Regions from separate parts of the Cellulosimicrobium sp. G4 BAM 1002 genome, predicted to be linked through region 3. Evidence: riboswitches for the same ligand, from Rfam matches in the RefSeq annotation. Region 3 holds a riboswitch; each other region holds the start of a gene.
What was found. Region 3 has a riboswitch for thiamine pyrophosphate ahead of ACMXGY_RS15880 (TenA family protein). Riboswitches for the same ligand answer to the same signal wherever they lie in the genome.
Positions count from the first base shown of each region.

Region 1: it holds a riboswitch for thiamine pyrophosphate, as region 3 does, so the genes downstream of both, ACMXGY_RS18355 (thiamine ABC transporter substrate-binding protein) here and ACMXGY_RS15880 (TenA family protein) in region 3, are expected to answer to the same signal.
Region 2: it holds a riboswitch for thiamine pyrophosphate, as region 3 does, so the genes downstream of both, thiO (glycine oxidase ThiO) here and ACMXGY_RS15880 (TenA family protein) in region 3, are expected to answer to the same signal.
Region 4: it holds a riboswitch for thiamine pyrophosphate, as region 3 does, so the genes downstream of both, thiD (bifunctional hydroxymethylpyrimidine kinase/phosphomethylpyrimidine kinase) here and ACMXGY_RS15880 (TenA family protein) in region 3, are expected to answer to the same signal.

Region 1 covers NZ_CP182109.1:4,120,026-4,123,198, reverse strand. Annotated here, with positions in the region: gene ACMXGY_RS18365 (ABC transporter permease) at 1-501, opposite strand, end outside; gene ACMXGY_RS18360 (ABC transporter ATP-binding protein) at 501-1,328, opposite strand; TPP riboswitch at 1,521-1,625, shown strand; gene ACMXGY_RS18355 (thiamine ABC transporter substrate-binding protein) at 1,693-2,805, shown strand; gene ACMXGY_RS18350 (ABC transporter permease) at 3,098-3,173, shown strand, end outside.
Region 2 covers NZ_CP182109.1:1,359,891-1,363,063, reverse strand. Annotated here, with positions in the region: gene ACMXGY_RS06190 (hypothetical protein) at 1-597, opposite strand, end outside; gene thiE (thiamine phosphate synthase) at 745-1,437, opposite strand; TPP riboswitch at 1,490-1,567, shown strand; gene thiO (glycine oxidase ThiO) at 1,572-2,906, shown strand; gene thiS (sulfur carrier protein ThiS) at 2,903-3,136, shown strand.
Region 3 covers NZ_CP182109.1:3,539,806-3,542,978, forward strand. Annotated here, with positions in the region: gene ACMXGY_RS15870 (DUF6882 domain-containing protein) at 1-335, opposite strand, end outside; gene ACMXGY_RS15875 (helix-turn-helix domain-containing protein) at 420-866, opposite strand; gene ACMXGY_RS15880 (TenA family protein) at 1,021-1,773, opposite strand; TPP riboswitch at 1,764-1,893, opposite strand; gene ACMXGY_RS15885 (VOC family protein) at 2,020-2,421, shown strand; tRNA gene ACMXGY_RS15890 (tRNA-Leu) at 2,425-2,498, opposite strand; gene ACMXGY_RS15895 (NAD(P)/FAD-dependent oxidoreductase) at 2,595-3,173, opposite strand, start outside.
Region 4 covers NZ_CP182109.1:2,087,248-2,090,420, reverse strand. Annotated here, with positions in the region: gene ACMXGY_RS09410 (quinone oxidoreductase family protein) at 1-418, shown strand, start outside; gene ACMXGY_RS09405 (hypothetical protein) at 415-693, shown strand; gene thiD (bifunctional hydroxymethylpyrimidine kinase/phosphomethylpyrimidine kinase) at 654-1,589, opposite strand; TPP riboswitch at 1,582-1,680, opposite strand; gene ACMXGY_RS09395 (YceI family protein) at 1,698-2,369, opposite strand; gene ACMXGY_RS09390 (SDR family oxidoreductase) at 2,603-3,173, opposite strand, start outside.

The DNA.
Region 1 (3,173 bases), 580 kb from region 3:
CGTGTCGCCGACCGCGAGCCCGGACGCCTCGAGGGTCCCCGACTCCAGCGCGACCTCGGCGCCGTCGCGCGGGGCGCGACCGTCGACGACCTCCGGGCCGGGGTCGCGCGGGTCGTAGGCGATCGCCATGCTCGGTGCCTGCGCGCTGAGCACGGCGGTGCCGTCGGCGCCGACGAGCACCGCGGGACCGCTGACCTCGGGGAGCGCGAGCGCGACGTCGTCGCGTGCGCCGAGCTCGTCCGCGAGCTCCGCGGGGACGAGGCTGCGCGCGCCGCCGAGCTGGGCGGACGACGACTCGAGCGCCGTCCCGGTGCTCGTCCCGCCGCGCACGTACGCGTCGGCCTGGATCGAGGACGCGACGATCCCGTCGAACGTCGAGGCGAGCATCGCGCGCAGCGCGAACGTGCCGGTGACGAACGCGACGCCGATCGCCACGGCGAGCACCGACAGCACGAGCTGGGCGCCGTGCGCGCGCACGCCGCGCACCGCGATCCGCCCCATCACCGGACGACCGCCGGTGCGTGCGCGGCGCTGCCCGGTGTCGCCGGGGTCAGCTCGCCGAGGGTGTCGAGGACGCCCTGCGGCGTGGGGTCGCGCAGCTCCGTGACGAGGCGCCCGTCCGCGAGGAACAGCACGCGGTGCGCGTACGACGCCGCCGTCGGGTCGTGCGTGACCATCGCGACGGACTGGCCGAGGTCGTCCACGGAGGAGCGCAGGAACCCGAGCACCTCCGCGGCCGCGCGCGAGTCGAGGTTTCCCGTCGGCTCGTCCGCGAACACCACCGCGGGGCGGGAGACGAGCGCCCGCGCGCACGCGACGCGCTGCTGCTGCCCGCCGGAGAGCTCGGCCGGCCGGTGCCCGAGCCGCGGGCGGAGGCCCACGGCGTCGACCACGCGCTCGAACCACTCCCGGTCCACGGGCCGGCGCGCGATCGCGAGCGGCAGGACGATGTTCTCCTCCGCCGTGAGCGTCGGGACGAGGTTGAACGACTGGAACACGAAGCCGATGCGCGTCCGGCGCAGACGCGTCAGCCGCCGCTCGCTCATCGCCGAGACCGTCTCGCCGTCGACGACGACGGTGCCCGACGTGGGGGAGTCCAGCCCTGCGAGGCAGTGCATGAGCGTCGACTTGCCGGAGCCCGAGGGCCCCATGATCGCGGTGAGGCGCCCGCGCTCGAGGTCGACGTCGACGCCGTCGAGCGCACGGACGCCCGCCTCCCCGCGCCCGTAGGTCTTCACCAGGCCCCGGGCCGTGGCGATCGCGTCCGGTGTGGTGCCGCGCTCGATGCTTCCCTCCGTGACGACCGCGGCGGTCGGTGCGCTGCTCATGGTCACTTCTCCTCCTGCTGATGGTGACCGGGCCAGGGCGGCCCGGTCACCATCGACCCTGGCGCGGACACCCGTGCCCGGGCATCGGGGAACCTCCCGGACCTCTCCCTGGTCCCGGCGCGGGGGCGCTCAGGGTCTTCTCAGGGTGGCTCCGCCGGTCACGGGCCGGCGGGCGTTCCGGTGTAGGCTCGAGGGGAACGACAGGGGAGCTCCTGGAGGAGCTGAGAGTGCGGACCACCGCAGACCCTCGAACCTGATCCGGTTAGCACCGGTGGAGGAAGTCGGGATCTCGATCACCTGCGCGCACACCCACCGTGGTCCTGTGCGCGCCGGTGGACCCCTCCTGAACGTCCAGGGAGGACACATGCAGCACACCGTCGGCAGCAGCCGGAGCCTGCGGACCCACGCGCGCCCCGCCCGCCTGGCCACCACCGCGACGGCGATGACGCTCGCCCTGCTCGCCTTTGCCGCGTGCAGCGGCGGCGACGACGCCACCGGGGGTGACGACGCGTCGTCGGGCGGCGGCACCGTGACTCTCGTGACCCACGACTCGTTCGCGGTGAGCGACGACGTGCTCGCCGCGTTCGAGGAGGAGAGCGGGCTCGAGGTGGAGCAGGTCGCGCCCGGTGACGGCGGCGCGCTCGTCAACCAGCTCATCCTCACCAAGGACTCGCCGCTCGGCGACGTCGTGTTCGGGATCGACAACACGTTCGCGTCGCGCGCGATCGACGAGGGCGTCCTCGAGCCGTACGTGCCCGCCGGGCTGTCCGACTCGGCCGCGTCCTACGCCGTCGGCGACGGCGACGAGCTCACCGCGATCGACCGCGGCGACGTGTGCGTCAACGTGGACCACGCCTGGTTCTCCGAGGCGGGGATCCCCGAGCCGGTCACGCTCGAGGACCTCACGAAGCCCGAGTACCAGGACCTGCTCGTCGTCACGAACCCCGCGACGTCGTCGCCCGGGCTCGCGTTCCTGCTCGCGACCGTCGGCGCGTTCGGCGAGGACGGCTGGCAGGACTACTGGGCCGACCTGCGCGCCAACGGCGTCAAGGTCGTCGACGGCTGGTCCGACGCCTACTACGTCGACTTCTCCGGCTCCGAGGGCGCCGGCCCGCGCCCGCTCGTGCTGTCCTACTCCACGTCGCCCGCGTTCACGCTCACCGAGGACGGCTCCGCGTCCACGACCGGCGCGCTGCTCGACACCTGCTTCCGCCAGGTCGAGTACGCCGGCGTGCTCGCGAACGCCGAGAACCCCGACGGCGCGCGCCAGCTCCTCGACTTCCTCGTGAGCGAGACGTTCCAGGCCGACGTGCCCGGGTCCATGTACATGTACCCCGCCGACGACACCGTCGCGCTGCCCGACGGCTGGGCCGAGTTCGCCCCGCTCGCCGGCGAGCCGTTCGAGGTCGCGCCCGAGGACATCTCGGCGCACCGCGACGAGTGGATCAAGGCATGGACGGCGACCGTCGTCGACTGAGCCCCGGGCTGGGGTGGGCGACCGGGTCGGGTCCGGCGGCGGGGGCGGCGTCGGTGCTCGGGCTGGCCGCGCCGTCGCCTCCGTTCGTCGGGCGTGGGTTCTCGAGCGCGGCCTCGACGCCCTTCGCATCCGACGCCGCCCCCACCGCCTCGGCCGTCGTCTCGCCTTCGCGCACGACCAGCGTTCTACGTCGCGAGGTAGAACCGTGGTCTGCCGAGGTAGAACCGTGGTCGCGCGAGGTAGAACCGTGGTGAGGGCTCGGGCGCCCTGGCGGGGTCGTCTCGGGCGCGCGGTGGCCTGGGGGGTCGCGGCGGCGGTGCCGCTCGTGTTCCTCGGGGTGTTCTTCGCGTGGCCCGTCGTCACGCTCG
Region 2 (3,173 bases), 2.2 Mb from region 3:
CTGACCGGGCAGGACGTCGATGGTCGCGGGCGTGCCCTCGGGCACCGGGAGCTGGGCCCACGCCTCGATCGTCGCGTGGTTGACGAACCCGTCGAACGGGTACCGCGGCGACCCGACGATGTGGTAGCTGCACTGCTGCGGGTCGGGCGAGCTGCCCTTCCACGAGCCCTCGGTGCAGAACGGGCGGTACTGGACGAGGCCCACGGGGTCCGTCGCGGTGAGGACCCAGTCGATCCCGAGGTCCAGGTGGCTCGCGGACGCGTCGTCGGGCTGGGCGTCGTTGTCCCACCGCAGCGCCCACCGCACGGTCAGCACCTCGTCCTGGACCTCGACGGAGCGCAGCGTGGTCGTGAGAGTCCCTCCGAGCTCGCCGCTCGGGGTGTCGACGGTCTGCTCGGCCATGACGGCGTCGCCGACGCGCGCCGCGCCCGGCTCTGCGGACCCGCCGTCACCGGCCTTCGTGCCGTCACCGGCCTCCGCCGCACCGGCCGCAGGTGTGTCTGCGTCGTCCCCGGACCCGCCGAGGAGCCCGCAGCCCGACAGCGCGAGCGTGACGACGACGGTCAGTGCGGTGAGCGACGAGCGTGTGCGGTTCATGATCCCCCGAGTCGGACGGTCCACCGCCGCCCGACGGTCGGGCGGCGACCCGTCGTCGACCATGGCATACCGGACAGCAGGGACGGAACCCACCCGGGTGGGCAGATGTCCCCATGCACCCACCTCGCCGGCGGCCCAGGAGCCGGGTCAGGCTGCGACGATCCGGTCGCGCAGGTCGCGCGCCGCGCGCTCGGGGTCGGGCGCCTGGGTGATGGCTCGCACGACGACGACGCGCGTCGCCCCGGCGTCGAGCACCGCGTCGAGCCGTCCGGCATCGATGCCGCCGATCGCGAACCACGGCGTCGTAGGACGGGTCGCGGCGACCTCGCGCAGGAGGTCCAGCCCTACGGCGGCGCGACCGGGCTTCGTCGGCGTCGCCCAGAGCGGCCCGACGCAGAAGTAGTCGACGGCGGGGTCGGCCTCCGCCGTCGCCGCCTGCTCCGCGGAGTGGGTCGACCGGCCCAGCACGGGCCCGGGACCGAGGAGGGAGCGCGCGGCCGGGACGGGCAGGTCTCCCTGGCCCATGTGCACCACCGGCGCCCTCGTGAGCGCCGCGACGTCCGCGCGGTCGTTGACGGCCCACAGCGCACCGTGCTCGGTCGCGACCCGCGCGACGAGCTCCTGGAGCTCGAGCTCGCGCGCGACGTCGAGCGACTTGTCGCGCAGCTGCACGACGTCGACGCCGCCCGCCAGCGCGGCGTGGAGGAAGTCCTCCAGGTCGCCGCGTTCCTCGCGCGCGTCCGTGCACAGGTACAGGCGTGCGTCGGCGAGACGGGCGCGCGGGCCGGAACCTGCGCCCGGGGTCGACGCGGCGGACGTGGCGAAGGTCTCGGTGCTCACCCGCCGGAGCCTAGCCCCGGGCCGCCCGGTGCAGGCGGTACTGTGGCCGACAGCACGGGAGCCCGCACGGGCTGAGAGGGCGCAGGAGCCGACCGTCGAACCTGATCTGGGTCATGCCAGCGAAGGGAGCGCACATGAGTCCCCCTGTCACCGCGCCGTCCGTGGCGCCCGCCTCCGGCGCGCCCGACGGCGTACGCGACGTCGTCGTCGTGGGCGGCGGCATCGTGGGCCTCGCCGTGGCGTGGCGTGCGACGCGCGCAGGCCTGACCGTCACCGTGCTGGACCCGTCCCCCGGGGACGGCGCCACGCACGCCGCCGCCGGGATGCTCGCCCCCGTGACCGAGGCCGACTTCGGCGAGGACGACGCGCTGCCTCTCCATGTCGCCGCTGCCGCGTCCTGGCCGACGTTCGCGGTGGAGCTCGAGGCGGCGACCGGGCTCGGCGTCGGGTTCCGTGCCGCCGGGACCCTCACGCTCGCGTACGACGCGGACGACCTGGCGCTGCTGCGCCGTGTCCTCGCGCTGCACGCGACCCTCGGCCTCGCGTCGAGCGAGATCTCCGTCACCGACGCGCGTCGCCGTGAGCCGTTCCTCGGCCCGCGCGTGGCAGGGGCCGCGTGGGCGCCCGGGGACCACGCGGTCGACCCGCGCGCGACGCACGCCGCGCTCCTCGCGACGCTCGGCGCCGGAGCCCTGGGGCGGGGCACCGCCGTCGTGCGCGCCGCCGCCACCCGGCTCGCGTTCGACGCCACCGGGCGGGTCACGGGCGTGCACGACGACGCGGGCCGGCTCCACCGTGCGGGTGCGGTCGTGCTCGCCGTGGGCTGGCAGACCGGCGCGCTGGTCGCGGACGTCCCGGGCATCGCGGTGCCGACGCGACCGGTGAAGGGCCAGACGCTGCGTCTCGACGCCGGGCCGGACCTCGCGCTCCAGCACGTCGTACGGGGTCTCGTGCAGGGCCGCCCGGTGTACGTCGTGCCGCGCGATCCCTCCCCGGACGGGCCGCGCGCGGGTCACCGGGAGGTCGTCGTCGGGGCGACGACCGAGGAGAACCCCGACGACCGGCGAGCCACCGCCGGGGGCGTCTTCGCGCTGCTCCGCGACGCGCGCGCCCTGCTGCCCGGGATCGACGAGGCCGCGCTCGTCGACGTCACGCCGCGCGCCCGCCCGGCGACGCCCGACAACCTGCCGCTCGTCGGCCCGACCTCGGTCCCCGGCCTGCACCTCGCGACAGGTCACGGCCGCAACGGCATCCTGCTCGCCCCGCTCACCGCCGACGCGGTCGTCACGCGGCTCACGGGCGACCCGCTTCCCCCCGGGGTCGCGCGCGCCCTCGCCCCGACCGACCCCGACCGCTTCGCCGAACCCGGGTTCGTGCGCCAGGCTGCGCCCGAGCTGGCCAACAGCCCCCGGTTCGGCACCGTCCCGGCGGCACGTCAGCCCGCCACGACACCGAGGTGGTACCCATGACCGCACCCGCCCCGACAGCGCTCGTCAACGGCGAGCCGTATCCGCTCGCCGAACCCGTCGAGCTCGAGCGTCTCGTCGCCGCGCTCGTGCCCGCATTCGTCGCCGACGGGACACCGCAGGGTGTCGCCGTCGCCGTGGACGACGCCGTCGTACCGCGCGGTGCCTGGGCCACCACGGTCGTCGCGCCAGGAGACCGCATCGAGATCGTCACCGCCGTCCAGGGTGGCTGAGGAGGAACAGTGACCACGACCGACATCTCCCCCGCGG
Region 3 (3,173 bases):
GTCGCACGAGTCCGCTCGGCGGCGCGCAGCACGTCGTCGGGGAAGCCGTTGACGTTGTGCCAGGACCACATCCAGCTGCCCGGTCCGGGCGCGGCGGTCCCGAGGAACTGCAGGCGGCAGTCCGTCGTGGTTCCGGACGCGGCCGTGAAGGTGAACGTCCCGCTCGACATCTCGGCGTTCCAGGCGTCGTCGCCGTGCCGGTCGACGAGGTGGAGCTGGTGCTCGTGCGAGAGGAACGCGGCGTCGTCGACGAGGTCCTGAAGACGCGCGGGCTCGTCCCGGGGCTCCGTCGCGACCAGCCCTGCCGTGCCCTGCGCGGTGTGCTGCTCCGTCATGATCCGACGGTAACGGCGCCCCGCAGCCACCCCCACGGTGCGACACGCGGCATCGACCCCGCCGCTCGAGCGGCCCTCACGGACTCAGGCCGCGACGAGCAGCACGTCTCCGGCCCGACCGAGGGTGCGGACCGACGTCGTGCCGCGGGCGACCGGGAGGTCGCGGACGGGCGCTCCTGCAGGTCCGGCGTGGCGCGGGGCAGACAACCCGCCGCGCCCACGGACGGACGAGAGCACACGCACCGGGGCGACGGGCCGCAGCTCCTCGCCGGTGCGCGCGACCAGGTCGACGAGCCGGATGCCGAGCGCACCGCACACCGCGGCGAGCACCTCCGACGACGCCTCCTTGCGGCCGCGCTCCACCTCGGACAGGTAGGCGGTCGAGACCCGGGCCGCGGCGGCGACGTCGACGAGGGTCCGCCCCTGCGCGAGCCGCGCCCGCCGGAGGATCCCGCCGATGACGTGGCGCAGCAACGGCTCCGGTCGCGCGCCGTCCCGCCGGGCGGTGTGGTGCCCCGTCGTCCCGCTCATCGTTCTCCCCGTCCGTCGTCCGCCGGCTCCCCGCGGTGCTCGCCACGCTACCCGCGCCTCGCCCGGGTGCCGAGCACCCGGGCGAGGATCTGCTCCTGGCGTAAGGGACGACGTCGGGCGCCCGGCAGCCACCGTCACCGCCGGCGCGGCGGGCTCACCACTCCTCGAGCGACCACGCCATCTGCCAGAACCGGATCTCGTGCCGGCAGCTCAGCTCGAACGCGCGCTCCATGCGCGCACGCTCGGCCTCCCCCGCGTCCGCCGCGAGCGCGTCGAAGCGGGCGCGCAGGTCGGCGAGCACACCGTCGGTGCGCTCGGCCGCGTAGAACTCCCACCAGCCCGCGAGGGGATGGTCGTCCGCGATCGCTCCCGGCGTCGTCGGGCGCTCGGCGAGCCAGAACCGGCGCGCCGACCAGATGTACGTCCACGGGCACGGCAGCAACGCGGCGAGCAGCACGCCGAGCGAGTCGCGGCCGGCCTCGAGCATGTGGTCGACGTACGCCTGCGCGCTCGGCGCGAGGCGCGTCGTCTGCGCCTCCTCGTACGTGAGGCCGAGGAAGTCGCACATCGCGTGGTGGGCGTGCGACTCGTCGTCGAGCAGGAACCCGGCCTTGTCGTGGAACCAGCTGGCCCACTCGCGGTCCGGCGCTAGCGTCATGCCGAGCCCGTAGCAGCGCAGGTACGCCGTGAGGTACTGGTGGTCCTGGCCCACGTAGTGCCGCACGGACACCGGGTCGACCGACCCGTCGCGCAGCCCCGCGAGGAACGGGTGGTCGTAGAACTCGGTGAACAGGTGCACGTACCGGCGGCCGAGGTCGGCGGTGAAGCCGTCCTCGCCGTCCGGCACGAGGACGGTCGGGTCCTCCGCGAGGACAGGGTTCAGGGTGATGGCAGCAGGCGTCGACATGCCCACGTTCCTCCGCTCGTGCTAGCGAGATCAGGTTCGACGGGTCCGGGCGGCCGTACCGCTCGTCTCAGTCCCTCGGCCCGGGCTCGTCGCCCGGGCGGGACACCCCGCGTGGTTCGTCGGCACCCTAGCAGCGGCCCGGCCGCGTCGCACGGACGTCCGTCGCGCGGGAGCGTGGTCGGGGCGCGACCATGGAGGCATCGAGGACCGCGCGCACCTGCGCGTGCGCCCGTGCTGGAGGCGACGATGTTCCGCAGCCTGTTCCCCATCCTCTCCGTGGCCGACGTCGAGCGGTCGCTCGGCTTCTACCGCGACCTGCTGCGCGGGACGGTCGAGTACGCGTTCCCCGACGACGGCCCTCCCGTCTACGTGAGCGTGCACGTGGGCGGCTCCCCGCTCGGGATCGGGCTCGACGACGGCTCGATGCCCGAGGGCGTCGCCCGCACCGCGCTGTGGGTGTACGTCGACGACTGCGACCGCGCCGTCGAGCATCTCGCCGCGGCGGGCGTCCCCGTGACCCAGCCGCCGACCGACCAGCCGTGGGGAGAGCGCGTCGCGCGCGTGCAGGACCCCGACGGCAACGTCGTGGTCCTCGGCCAGGAGGCCGCGCCGCCCGCCGAGCCGGACGGGCCGACGGGGCTCTCGTGACGGTGCCCCCAGCGGGACTCGAACCCGCACTGCGCCGGGTTTAAGCCGGCCGCCTCTGCCAGTTGGGCTATGGGGGCTGCGCCCGACCCTACCGGGACGCGTCGAGGGGCGAGCCGCGCACGCGGCTCGCCCCTCGACGTCGGGCAGCTGTGCCAGGCCGGAGCCCGGCGGCGTCAGGAGGCCTTGGCCGCCGGCGTCCTGTCGTCCGCGTCCACGGTGCCGGTGCCGGACTCCGCGGCCGCCGCCGATCCCTGGGCGGTCTGCTTGACCGGCTCGCCGTCCTTCTTCGGCGGCACGGACGCCGCGCGGAACTCGGCGCGCGGGTCGTGCAGCGAACCGAGGGACACGAGCTCGCGGCCCATGAGGAACTGGCCCATCCAGCCGATGAAGATGCGGATCTTGCGGTTGCCCGTCGGCATCGCCATGACGTGGTAGCCGCGGTGCATGAGCCACGCGAGCGTCCCGCGGAGCTTGAACACGCCGAAGAGCTCGGCGACACCCTTGTACAGACCGAGCGACGCGACCGTACCGACGTTCTTGTGGCGGTACTCGACCGGGGGCTCGCTGTGCAGCTCGAGCGCGAGGTTGTCCGCCAGGCGCGTGGCCTCGCGGATCGCGTGCTGGGCGTTCGGGGGGCAGAACTTGCCGGGGTTGAGCACGTCCGGCACGGCGGCGCAGTCGCCCGCGGCCCACGCGTTCGGCACGACGACGCCGTCCGCGTCGGCGACCTGGAGCGTCGGGAGCACGGTGAC
Region 4 (3,173 bases), 1.5 Mb from region 3:
GCGCGGGCTCACGGGCGGCGAGGGCGTGGCCGCGGCGTACGACTCGGTCGGCAAGGACACGTTCGACGCGTCGCTCGCGTCCCTGCACCGGCGGGGCACGCTGGTCCTGTTCGGCGGGTCGTCGGGCCAGGTGCCGCCGTTCGACCCGCAGCGCCTCAACGCGGGCGGGTCGCTGTTCCTCACGCGCCCCAAGCTCGCCGACCACACGGCGACGCGCACCGAGCTCGTCGAGCGCGCGACCGAGGTGCTCGGCGCCGTGGCGGGCGGCACGCTCCACGTCCGCGTCGGCGCGACGTTCCCGCTCGCCGAGGCGGCCGACGCGCACCGCGCGCTCGAGGGGCGCGCCACGACGGGCAAGGTGCTGCTCGTCCCGACCGCGACGCCGTCGGCAGCCGACGCGAGCACGGAAACCGCATGAGCTGGGACTGGGTGCCACCGCGCCCCGGGGAAGGGTCCGACGGCGGCCCCTCCCCCGCGCTCCGACGCGCGGTGACGGTGCTCGCCGTCCTGGTCACGGGGACGTTCGTCGCCTACTACCTGACGATCGGCGTGCGCCAGGGCGAGGAGCGGTGCGTCGCCGAGCGGCCGGAGGGCGTCAGCGAGGCCCAGGTCGAGTCCCGTTGGCGGTGGTGGCCGCCGGGCACGGAGTGCGTCTACCCGGCCGGGACGACCTCGGACGTCGCGCGCGCCTGAAGCGCGTGCAGGTGGTCCACCGGGCCGCGCCCGGTCCCGACCCGGAGCGCAGCCCCCGCCCGGAGCGCGCCCGTGAGCCACTCCTTGGCCTCCCCGACCGCCTCGTCCCAGCTCTCTCGCTGCGGGCGCAGGGCCGCGAGCGCCGCCGACAGCGAGCACCCCGTGCCGTGGGTGTGCAGCGTGTCCACGCGCTCCGCGTCGAACGTCGTCACCGCCGGCGCGGTGCCCGATCCCGTGCCCGAGCGCCCGCCCGGCACGACGAGCGCGTCCGGCGAGGTCGCGCCGGTGAGGTGCCCGCCCTTGAGCAGCACGACGGCGCCGCTCGTCGTGGCGTACCCGCTCGCCTGGCGCAGCGCGTCGTCCCACGTCGTGGCGACGGCCTGCTCCGCGAGGACGGCGAGCTCGGGGAGGTTGGGCGTCACGACGTCGGACCGTGTCGCGAGGTCTCGCACGGCCTGCTCGGCGCCGGCGTCGAGCAGCCGGTGGCCCGACGTCGCGACCATGACGGGGTCGAGGACGACCCACGGGCGACGGGCCCCGACGGCGGCCCGAGCGACCCCCAGGTCGTCGAGCCACGCCCCGATCGCGTGCGCGTTCTCGGCGTCGGCCACCATCCCGATCTTCACGGCGTCGATCTCGACGTCGTCCGACACGGCGTCGAGCTGCGCGCGGAGGAAGTCCGGGCCGGGCACGTGCACCGACCGCACACCGTGCGTGTTCTGCGCGACGAGCGCTGTCGTCACGGCCATCCCGTACGCCCCGTGGGCGCAGAACGTCTTGAGGTCGGCCTGGATCCCCGCCCCGCCGGTCGGGTCGGTGCCCGCGACGGACAGGACGCGCGGGCGCGACGGCCCGGGGGCGGAGGAGGAGGACGGTGCGGGCAGGGCGAGCGTCATCGCCGGACATCCCTTCGCTAGTACGAGCTAGATCAGGTTCGACGGGTGTGATCTCAGCCCCGGCCCTCCCGGGGCACCCCGTGTCGTGCGCTCATGCTAGCGGGCGGCTCACGCCTGGTGGATCGCCTCCCCCGCGATCTCGAGCGTGACCTTCTTGCCGACGAGGAACCCGCCGGTCTCGAGCAGCACGTTCCAGACGAGCCCGTAGTCCTCGCGGTCGAACTCGCCGGTCGCGTGGAAGCCGAAGATGTCGCGCCCGTAGGGGTCGCGCCGCGCCCCGCCGTACTGCATCGTCAGGTCGATCCGGTGGGTGACGTCCCGGATCGTGAGGAGTCCGCTCACGAGGAAGCGCGCCGGAGCGGCGGCCGCCTGCACACGGTCCGCGGAGAGCTCGGCGCGCTCCGGCGAGCGGTTGCGCAGGCGCGCCCACGAGAGGATCTGGTCGTCCTGGCTGCCCTGCCACGTGACCGACGTGCTGCGGAACTCGAGCGTCGGGTAGGTCTCGACGTCGAGGAAGTCGGCGCTGCGCAGGTGGACGTCGCGCTCCTCGTGGTGCGTCGTGAGGCTCGCGGCGTCGATGGTCGCGCTGACGGCCGAGGCGAGCGGGTCGTCGCCGACGAGGACCGTCGCGCTCGCCCGGGTGAACTCCCCGCGCACGGGCGAGACCATCATGTGCTGGCCCTGGAAGCCGACGCGCTTGTGCGCCTCGTCGAGGACGTAGGTCCCCGCGTCGGGCACGGTCATGCCGTTCCACTGTCGGACCGGCCGTGTCGTCGTCATCTGTCGCTCCAGGCGTCGCTGTCGAGCCGCGACGTCTGCGTCCGCCCGGTTCTGGTCAGGTGTCCAGATCAGCATCGCGGATCAGAAGGTGAATGCTCAACTAACCACGGCGTGACATGTACCGCCCTCCCCGCGGCACGGCGTCCGGACGGCGCACGCGCGGACGCCGCCCGACCCGAGGGTCGGACGGCGTCGGCGAGGCTTCTGCGGCGCAGGGCGTGGCGGTGGAAGGGTCAGCGGCTCGGGAGCTCTCCGGGCATCGGGTCCTCCTCGCCCCACCGCGTGACGCGCAGACGACGGCCGTCCGCTCCCGGGACGACGCCCTCTCCGGCGGCCGCCGCGTCGACCGCCGCGCGGAGCGACGCCGGCGAGTCGTGCGTCACGCGGACGAACGCGCCGGAGAACGCGTCGAGCTCACCGCGCGCGATCGCGACGACCATCTCGACCGTCCGCTCGACGGGGGTCCACTCGGTGCGGCCCTCGTGCATGACCATCGATGCGGTCATGTCCGTCCGCACGACGCCCGGCGCCACCTCGAACGTCCGCAGCCCGTGTGCGGACCCCGACCGGTGCAGGTTGGCACCGAGGCGCAGGAGCGCGGTCTTGCTGGCGTTGTACGCGCTCGCCCCGTCCATGTCGTGCGAGCCCGCGCCGCTGTTGAGGTCGACGACGCGGCCGCCGCCGCGCGCGAGCATCCCCGGCACCACCGCACGGGCGAGCAGGAACGGCCCGCGCACGTTCGTCTCGAGGACCGCCCACCACTCGTCGGGGTCGGCCTCCCACAGCGGGACCTCGGCGTCGACT